3 regions of the Pseudoxanthomonas sp. 134C1 genome follow, and region 3 is predicted to be linked to each of the others. Evidence: riboswitches for the same ligand, from Rfam matches in the RefSeq annotation. Region 3 holds a riboswitch; each other region holds the start of a gene.
The links. Region 3 has a riboswitch for cobalamin ahead of AC3DEZ_RS00905 (ribonucleoside-diphosphate reductase subunit alpha). Riboswitches for the same ligand answer to the same signal wherever they lie in the genome.
Positions count from the first base shown of each region.

Region 1: another riboswitch for cobalamin. It lies ahead of btuB (TonB-dependent vitamin B12 receptor); the one in region 3 lies ahead of AC3DEZ_RS00905 (ribonucleoside-diphosphate reductase subunit alpha).
Region 2: another riboswitch for cobalamin. It lies ahead of btuB (TonB-dependent vitamin B12 receptor); the one in region 3 lies ahead of AC3DEZ_RS00905 (ribonucleoside-diphosphate reductase subunit alpha).

Region 1 is NZ_JBYMTH010000008.1:463-3,734, reverse strand. It holds gene cobT (nicotinate-nucleotide--dimethylbenzimidazole phosphoribosyltransferase) at 1-899, opposite strand, end outside; cobalamin riboswitch at 999-1,240, shown strand; gene btuB (TonB-dependent vitamin B12 receptor) at 1,367-3,202, shown strand; partial or broken gene AC3DEZ_RS14555 (hypothetical protein) at 3,248-3,272, opposite strand, start outside.
Region 2 is NZ_JBYMTH010000010.1:7,092-10,363, forward strand. It holds gene AC3DEZ_RS16365 (SapC family protein) at 1-355, shown strand, start outside; gene AC3DEZ_RS16370 (OmpH family outer membrane protein) at 393-1,004, shown strand; cobalamin riboswitch at 1,070-1,305, shown strand; gene btuB (TonB-dependent vitamin B12 receptor) at 1,412-3,272, shown strand, end outside.
Region 3 is NZ_JBYMTH010000001.1:205,067-208,338, reverse strand. It holds gene AC3DEZ_RS00905 (ribonucleoside-diphosphate reductase subunit alpha) at 1-1,720, opposite strand, end outside; cobalamin riboswitch at 1,991-2,197, opposite strand; gene AC3DEZ_RS00900 (hypothetical protein) at 2,286-2,954, opposite strand; gene tatC (twin-arginine translocase subunit TatC) at 3,084-3,272, opposite strand, start outside.

The sequences.
Region 1 (3,272 bases), on a different contig from region 3:
ACGCGCGCATGCCCGCGTTCGGCCGACTGGTGCGAAAACAACAGCCATGGCCGCACCTGCGGCTGCAGGCCGACCGCGGCCAACGCCGCCGCCGAGACGATGAAACCGTCCACCAGCACCGGCACGCCCCGCTGCGCGGCGGCGATCATCGCGCCGGCCATCGCGGCGATTTCCAGCCCGCCGACACGGCGCAGCGTTTCGCGCGCGGAATCACCACTGCCGGCGATGTGCGGCCGGTGCAGCGCCAGCGCGTCCGCGATCACCTGCTGCTTGTGGGCGATGCGATCACCCTGCAATCCGGTGCCCGCGCCAACCAGCTCGTCCAGCGGCAGATCCGCCAGCGCGCAGGCCAGCGCACTGGCCGCGGTGGTGTTGCCGATGCCCATCTCGCCGAAGACGAACAGATCCGCCTCCTCCGCCGCCTCGATGGCGCGTCGGCCGGCGGCCAGCGCATGCGCGAGTTCGTCTTCGCTCATCGCCGCTTCGACGCTGAAATCGCGGGTGCCGTGGCAGGGCTTGTCGGTCTGCACACCGGCGATGGCGTGGGTGGCGCGGGTGCCGGCATCCACCACCCGCAGCGGCAGGCCGAGTTCGCGCGCCAGCACAGAAATCGCCGCGCCGCCGTTGGCGAAGTTGTGCAGCATCTGCACCGTCACTTCGGAAGGAAACGCCGACACGCCCTGCGCCACCACGCCGTGATCGCCGGCGAACACGACCACCGGCACCCGTGCCGCCACGGGACGATCCCGATGTTGCAACGCCGCCAGTTCCACCGCCAGGGTCTCGATGCGGCCGAGCGAGCCCTGCGGCTTGGTCAGCTCGTCCTGGCGCGCGCGGGCGCGTTCGCGGTGTTCGGAAGAAGGTTGCCGGCAGTCGGCGTGGATCCAGTCCTGGGACACGTGCGGAGTTCTTGCGACGGAGGGAACCGGGATTCTACGGGAGCCGCCGCCGCCGCCCGGCCATCGGGACGCCGATGGGGCCGGGGGCGCGCTTCTGCTAGAATCTCCGCGCTTTCTGGTGACCCGCGGGCGGTTCCGCCCAGGGTTGAAACGGGAAGCCGGTGAACCCGCGCCCGCCTCTCCGGCGACGCGACGGGTGATTCCGGCGCTGCCCCCGCAACGGTAAGCGAGTCAGGACAGGGCACACGCCACTGTGCATCCGCACGGGAAGGCGCCCCGGCCGGCGATGGTCCGCCATCGCGCTCGCAAGCCCGGAGACCGGCCCGAAAGACGACTGGTTGCGACGCGGCGGGCGTTGCGGCGGCGAGCGCCGTGCGCACGGCCGTTTCCGCTGTCTTCCCGTTCCCGCGTTGCCGCCTCCCCCCGTTATGCCGCGCGGGAGCGCGCGGCGCATGGAGCCGATTGCAATGCCACCTATCCGTACCCTGTCCCTGGCCGTCACGCTGGCGCTTCCGGGCCTGGCCCTCGCCCAGAACGCCGCCACCGAGCTGGACGAAGTCGTCGTCACCAGCACCCGCACCGCGATCGCGCTGGAAGACAGCCTGGCGCCGGTGCAGGTCATCGATCGCGCCGACATCGAGCGCAGCCAGGCGACCTCGCTGCAGGATCTGCTGCGCGGTCGCGCCGGCATCAACCTGACCAACGCCGGCGGCCCGGGCAAGCAGACCTCGCTGTTCCTGCGTGGCACCAACTCCAGCCACACCCTGGTGCTGATCGATGGCGTGCGGGTGAATTCGGCCGATTTCGCCGCCGCCGCCATTCCGGATCTGCCGCTGGCGCAGATCGATCGCATCGAGATCGTGCGCGGCCCGAACTCCAGCCTGTACGGTTCAGAGGCCATCGGCGGCGTGATCCAGATCTTCACCCGCCGCAACCAGGGCGCCTACACGCCGCACTTCCAGATGGGCGGCGGCAGCAACGGCCTGCGCCAGGCCAGCGCCGGTTTCGGCGGTGGCGGCGAACGCGGCTGGTTCGGCGCGGATGCGTCCTACCAGCGCACCGACGGCATCAATGCCTGCCGTGGCTCGGCATCGCAGGGCCGAGGCTGCTACGCCGACGAACCCGACCGCGACGGTTACCGCAACGTTTCGGCCAGCCTGCGTGGCGGCTACAAGCTGACCGATACGCTGACCGCCGAAGCCAGCGCGCTGCGCGCCGAAGGCGCGAACCAGTACGACGGTTACTACAACTACACCGAGAACGTGCAGCAGGTGTTGAACGGCAAGGTCCGCTACGTGCCGACCGACCGCTTCGCCCTGACCGTCAATGTCGGCCGCAGCGACAACGAGACCGACAACTACCGCAACGAAGTCGACCACGACAGCACCCACAACACCCACCGCAACACCGCCAGCGCGCAGGCCGACATCGGACTGGGCCGGGATCAGCTGCTGACCGTCGGCGCGGACTGGTACATCGACCACCTCGACAGCACCACCGATTACGCCGCCGACAGCCGCCGCAACACCGCCGGCTTCGTCGAGTACCAGGGCAAGTTCGGCGCGCACCAGTTGCAGGCGAGCGTGCGCAACGACGACAACGAGCAGTTCGGCAACCACACCACCGGCAACCTCGGCTGGGGCATGGGTTTCGGCCGTGGCTTCAAGCTCAGCGCGACCTACGGCACCGGCTTCAAGGCGCCGACCTTCAGCGATCTGTACGACCCGTGGAGCGGCAACCGCGATCTGGAGCCGGAAAAGTCCAGGAGCCTCAACGTCGGCATCGCCCAGAGTGGCGACGCCTGGCGCTGGGCGCTGGATCTGTACGAGACCCGCATCGACGATCTGATCACCTATGACGGTACCCGCTTCAAGATGGTGCAGGTGGATGAAGCCCGCATCCGCGGCGCCGAGTTCACCGTCGACGTGACGCTGGCCGGCTGGGATCTTTCCGCCCAGCTCAGCCACACCGATCCGCGCAACCGCAGCGCCAGCAACAACGACAAGCTGCTGCCGCGTCGCGCGCGCGATACCGGCCGCATCGACGTGGACCGCCAGTTCGGCGACTTCCGTATCGGCGCGACCGTCAGCGGCGCGGGCTACCGCTACGACGAACTGAGCAACGCCACCCGCCTGGGCGGCTTCGCCACCGCCGACCTGCGGCTGGAGTACGCGGTCACCCCGGAATGGACGCTGCTGGCCAAGGTCGACAACGTGTTCGATTGCGCGTACGAAACCATCGCCTGGTACAACCAGCCCGGCCGCGAATACGGCCTGAGCCTGCGCTACCAGCCCAGGCGCTGATCGCGGAACCGCAACGAAAAGAGCCCGGCAACCGCCGGGCTTTTTTTACCTGCGCAAGACCGGCGGTGCA
Region 2 (3,272 bases), on a different contig from region 3:
GGATGCGGTGATCCGGTCGGGCGAGGAGGGCAACCCGCTGTTCGAGGACGGCCAGCTCAGCGAACTGACCCGGCAGGCCCTGCAGTTCTGCGACACCTTCACCCGCGAGGACCAGGCCACCCGCCTGTTCGCCGCGGCCCTGGCCGAACAGGGACTGCTGATCGAACGCAGCGCCAACATCGCTTTCGCGGATGGCCGCCGTTCCAGTGTCGATGGCTTCCATGTGGTCGACGCCGAGCGGTTCGCCGCATTGCCGGATGCGGTGATCGTCGACTGGCATCGCAAGGGCTGGCTGGCGCTGGTCCATTTTCACCTGGCCTCGCTGGGCCGGTTCAACGATCTGCTGGCGCCCTGAGCGTTTTCCCTTCATTCCCTTCGAACCAGGTATCGCCATGTCCATGTCCCTCACCCCGATGTACCGCCGCACCGCAATCCTGCTGGTGCTGGCGTTCTCCACCGCCGCCGCGCACGCCGCCGACGGGGTCGCCTCGATGGAAGGTCCGGCGGTGGCAGGCGTCTGCTATCTCAGCCGCGAAGCGGTGTTCGCCAATGCCGCCGCCGGCAAGGACGCCGGCGTGCAATTGCAGAAGCTGGTCACCGACGCGCAGGCCGAGATCGAGCGTGACAAGGGCCGCGCCGAGTCGGAACTGTTGCGTCTCGGCCTGCGCGGAAACATCACTGCCGACAAACTCACGCCGGAGCAGACCAAGGCCGTGCAGGAAGCGCAGGCGGTGCAGCAACGCGCCGCACAGCGTTCGCGCGAGATCGAGGCGACCCGGTCAGGCGTCCTGGAACAGATTTCCACCGCGGCGCAGCCGCTGATCGCCGAAGCCTACAAGCAGCATGGCTGCGGCGTGCTGATCGATCGCGGCACCGTGCTGGCCGGCAACATGAGCCATGACCTGACCGCCGATGTGGTCAAGGCACTCGACGCGCGGGTGAAGTCGATTCCGGTGACGCTGCGTCGCGAGACCACCGCGGCATCCGCGCCCGTCGGCCGCTGATCAGCGCGACTGCCAGACCGCTCCGGCACCACGCAAGGCACCGGAGCGGCACTCCCGCCAACTGCTATACTCGCGCCGCCTGAGGTGACCGCCGGCCTGGCCGGTGGTTGAAACGGGAATCCGGTGCGCCTGATCGTGCATGCATGATCGGCAATTCCGGAGCTGCCCCCGCAACGGTAGGCGAGACAAGGTCCGCAAACAGCCACTGTGCTTGATGCATGGGAAGGCGCGGATCCGGAGCACGGCCCACGGCCACGCTTCACTCGCGAGCCCGGAGACCGGCCTTTGAGCGACGTGACATGCGGTGGGCGATGTCATGGGGCTCGATCCGTGTCGGGCTGCCATGACACTCCCTTTCCGCCTGTCCTTATCCAACGTTCCCGCGCGGGCAGGCGCGGTCAAGGAGTGTGTCCGTGCATCCGCAATCGTTCTTCCGTCGCCATCGCCTGGCGGCGTCGTTGCTGTCTTCCCCTTTCCTCGTCGCGCCGGCATTCGCCGAAAGTCCCACCGATCTCGACGGTGTCGTGGTCACCGCCAGCCGCACCGCGCAGACCCAGGATCAGACGCTGGCCGCGGTCACCGTCATCGACCGCGAGGAAATCGAACGCCTGCAGCCGGCTTCGCTGCCGGATCTGCTGACCGGACGGGCGGGGTTCTCGCTCGCCAACAACGGTGGTCCCGGCAAATCCACCTCGGTGTTCCTGCGTGGCACCGAATCGGATCACGTGCTCGTGCTGGTGGATGGCATCAAGCTGGGATCGGCCACCAGTGGCGGGGCGTCGCTGCAGGACATCCCGGTCGAGCAGATCGAACGCGTCGAGATCGTGCGCGGCCCGTTCTCGAGCCTGTATGGATCCGAGGCGCTGGGCGGCGTGATCCAGATCTTCACCCGTCGTCCGCACGGTGCGTTCACGCCCAACTTCAGCGCGGCCGTCGGCAGCGAGCGCACCCGCCGGGTTTCCGTGGGCGCGGGCGGCCGGAGCGGCGACGCAGCCGGCGGCGGCTGGTATGCGATCCAGGCCGGACACGAGGAAACCGACGGCATCAATGCCTATCGGGGAACCCGTAACTTCGATCCGGACCGCGACGGCTACCGCAACACGTCGTTGACCCTGCAGGGCGGCTATCGCTTCGACGAGCACTGGGATGCGGAACTGCGGCTGTTCCGCGCCGAAGGACGCAACGAATACGACGGCAGCCTCAACAACGAGGCCGACACCGTCCAGCAGGTGGTGGGCGGACGGATACGCTACGCCGCCAACGACCAGGTCCGCATCACCGCCAGCGCGGGAACCAGCGCGGATCTGAGCGAGAACTTCCTCGACGGCGTGTATTCCTCCAATTTCGACACGCGCCGCAAACTGGCCTCGTTGCAGGCCGATCTGGGCGTTGGTGGCGGGCTGCTGAGCCTGGGTTTCGACTGGTCCGCCGATCAGGTGGACAGCAATACCCGCTACGCGCGCGATCACCGCATCAACCGCGGTCTGTTCGGTCAGTGGCAGCAGGACTTCGGCGATCATTCGGTACAGGCCGGCGTGCGGCGCGACGACGACAGCCAGTTCGGCGGCGAAACCACGGGCAGCGTGCTGTGGGGCTGGAACTTCACCCCGCAGTTGCGACTGGGCGCGAGCTACGGCACGGCGTTCAAGGCGCCCACCTTCAACGAGTTGTACTTTCCCGGTTATGGGAATCCGGAACTGGGTCCGGAGACGTCGCGCAGTTTCGAGTTGAGCCTGCGCGGTGAACACGGCAAGGCGCGCTGGGCGCTGCATGCCTTCGACACCCGCATCGACGACATGATTGCGTTCGATGCCTCGCTCGGCGACTTTGGTGGCCCGAACAACATCGATCGGGCGCGCATCCGCGGCATCGAGGCCGAGGGCGGGGTGCGCGTGAAGGATTGGGATCTGCGCGCCAGCCTGACCCGCCTGGATCCGCGCAACGACGGCGACAATCCGAATCACGACAACGTGCTGCCGCGCCGCGCGCGCGCCAGTGGCCGCATCGACGCGGATCGGCGTTTCGGCCGCTTCAGCCTGGGCGCGAGCGTCGTCGGCGTGGGCGAGCGCTACGACAACCTGGCCAACACCACCCGGCTGGGTGGCTATGGCCTGCTGGATCTTCGCGTGGGATATGCGTTCGCCCCCGCCTGGAACCTGCAGCTGTCGGGTGGAAACCTGTTCGACAGGCGCTACGAGACCGCGGCGCTGTACAACCAGCCGGGACGCACGTGGTTGCTGACCCTGCGTTACCAGCCCGTCGCACGCT
Region 3 (3,272 bases):
CGCCGTCCCGCGGCGCCACGTTCCAGGCATCGAACTGCAGCTCACCGGCCGAGGCGCGGGTGTCGGCGAAGGACGGATGGCGGCCGCGTTCCTCGGCCAGCTCGCACGAGGTTTCCAGCGCGTGGAAGTAGATGGTCTCGGCGATCTTCTGCGACAGCGCGCGTGCCTCGGCGCTGTCGAAGGCCAGCCGCTTGCGGAAAAACACATCCTGCAGGCCCATGCAACCCAGGCCGACCGGACGCCAGCGCAGGTTGCCGCGACGCGCCGATTCGATCGGGTAGAAGTTCAGATCGATCACCCGATCCAGCTGACGCACCGCCAGCCGCACGGTTTCGGCCAGACGCTCGAAATCGAAGTCGCCGTATTCGTCGAAGTGGCGGGCCAGGTTGATCGAACCCAGATTGCAGACCGCGGTTTCCTCCGCCGAGGTGATCTCCAGGATCTCGGTGCACAGGTTGGACAGGTGGATGACGTTGTTCGCGCGCAGGGTCTGGTTGCTGGCGCGGTTGCACTTGTCCTTGAAGGTCATCCAGCCGTTGCCGGTCTCGGCCAGCGTGCGCATCATCCGCGCGTACAGCTTGCGCGCCGGCACCGCCTTCGCGGCCCTGCCCTGGGTTTCGGCCTGCAGGTAGGCCTGCTCGAACGCTTCGCCGTACAGATCGGTCAGCTCCGGCACGACCCGCGGATCGAACAGCGACCATTCCTGGTCGGCCTCCACCCGCTTCATGAACAGATCCGGCACCCAGTTGGCCAGGTTGAGGTTGTGGGTGCGACGCGATTCGTCACCGGTGTTGTCGCGCAGTTCGAGGAAATCCTCGACATCGGCGTGCCAGGTTTCCAGGTACACGCAGGCGGCGCCCTTGCGTTTGCCGCCCTGGTTGACCGCCGCGACGGAGGAATCCAGCGTCTTCAGCCACGGCACGATGCCGTTGGAATGGCCGTTGGTCGACTTGATCAGCGAGCCGCGCGAACGCACCCGCGTATAGCTGACACCGATGCCGCCACTGAACTTGGACAGTTGGGCGATGTCGCCGTACTTCTGGTAGATGGACTCCAGCGAATCCTGCGGCGAGTCCAGCAGGAAGCACGAGGACAGCTGCTCGTGGGTGGTGCCGGAATTGAACAGGGTCGGCGAGCTGGGCAGGTAGTCCAGGTTGCCCATGCGGCGGTACAGCGCCAGTGCCTCGGACACGTCCTCGCTGAGCGCGCAGGCGATGCGCAGGAAGAACTGCTGCGGGGTCTCGATGACCTTGCGGGTGTGCGGATGACGCAGCAGGTAGCGGTCGTACAGGGTGCGCAGGCCGAAATAGTCGAAATGCAGATCCAGCGAGGCATCCAGCGCGTCGTTGAGCTTGCGCGCATTGGTCTGCACGAAATTCAACAGCCGATCGTTGATCAGGCCGACCTCATGGCCGCGCGTCACCGACTGCGAGAACGCATGGATTTCCTGCCCGGTCACTTCCTTGGCGATGTAGCTGGCCAGCAGGCGCGCGGCCAACCGGCTGTATTCGGGTTCCTCGGCGGTCAGCAGCGCGGCGGTGCGGATGGACAGTTCGTCCAGTTCACGCGTGCTCGCGCCGTCGTACAGGCCGGAGATGGTGCGGGTGGCCACGCGCATCGGGTCGATGGCGTGCAGGCCTTCGCAGCTGCGCTGCACCGCGCGGACGATCTTGTTCAGATCCACCGGCTCGCGGCTGCCGTTGCGCTTGGTCACGCTCATCGCGGTTGCGGTGGGCGGCGAGGTCAACAGGAATGCGTCCTTCTGGGACGGGGAGACGTCGGTTTCAGCGACGGCGGTATCGGTCGGGGTCACGGGGCTTCCTCCATGCGTGATGCACGCGGCGACCTGTCCCTCGCAGGCAGCGGAAGGCCGTATGGAGCATCAGGGTGGGGAAGCGGCGTCGCAGGGGCCGCGACCGTGGGAACGGATGGCCGGCCTGCTTCACCAGCCATCTCCCCCCGGAGATTCCGCGGCCGGCACCGCGCGGTGTGCAACGCGCGGCTGTCGGCAGGTCTTCGGACTCGTGGACGCGGAAGCCCTGCTTCCTCCTAGCCCGTCGCTTCCCAAGGCAAGGCGCCTCAGTGCCAATGACGGGTTCGTTTCCACCTACCGCTGCGGGGCAGCGCCGGCATTCGACCGGCTTCCCTTTTCATCCCCCGGCGTGCGACCGGGAGAACCGACAGCCACAAGATAGTGGGGGCACATGGGAGCGTCAACACCAAATATGGTGATGCATGGACTGTGGAACGCCACTCCTCGCAGCAACGGGCGTTCCACGCATCCGCTATTTCACGAAGCGGATGGCGCCCAGGGCTTCCCGCAGCCGCGCCTGCGCGGTGGCGGTATCGAAAGGCGGCGTGCGCGGCGGATCGTAGACCTCCGGCCGGGTGCCGACGACCAGCAGGTCGATGGCGTAGCAGCGCTCCTGGCGCACGGCGCGGTAGGCGTCCACGGTCAGGTAATGGCTCATCGCGGCATCGCTGGCGCGGAAATGCCGGAACGGCTGGCCATCGATGCGGATTTCATCGCGCGGTGACGGCAATGCCGAGTCGGAGACCTCCAGGCAGGCGGCCACCGCGTCGGGATCATCGCTGATGCCCAGCCGCAATTCCGCCGCGGTGATCTCGTTGGAGCCGTCCAGGATCAGCGCGGCCAGCGCCTTGCCGCGGCTGTCCGGCTTGGCGAACGTCTTCCAGTCGTCGGTCGCGAGATAATCGCGGCGGAAATCGCGGCGCAGGGTGAAGCCCGGCAAGGGCAGGATAGCCACGCCCAGCGCCTCGTCGACGAACTGCGCCTGCAACGCGATGCGTGACGCCTGGGCGTCCGACACCGGCGGCGGCGGCGCTTCCGCCACGCGTGCGGCGGATGCGGCGCGCGCGGTGTCGACCGGATGTTCAGGCTGGCAGGCCGACAGCAGGCCCAGCAGGCAGATCGCACCCAAGCGTTGCGTCATCGCGGTGTTCCTTCTCGTTCACTCCAGCGCGGCCGAGTCTGGCAAAGGCAGGATGAACCGCAACGTCGCGGCGTGAATGGATCCCGCGGACGGCTTCAGCGATGTGGAGAAGAGTTCAGGTTGACGCGATCACGCGTCGCGCGGCGTGCGTGAATCGTCGCGATCGGGTTTGGGCGCGACCCATTGCGCGGCGATGATGCCGGCTTCGTAAAGCAGGCACATCGGAATCGCCAGCATCAGCTGCGAGACCACGTCCGGCGGAGTGATGACGGCGGCCAGGATGAAGATGCCGACCACCGCGTAACCGCGGCCCTGGCG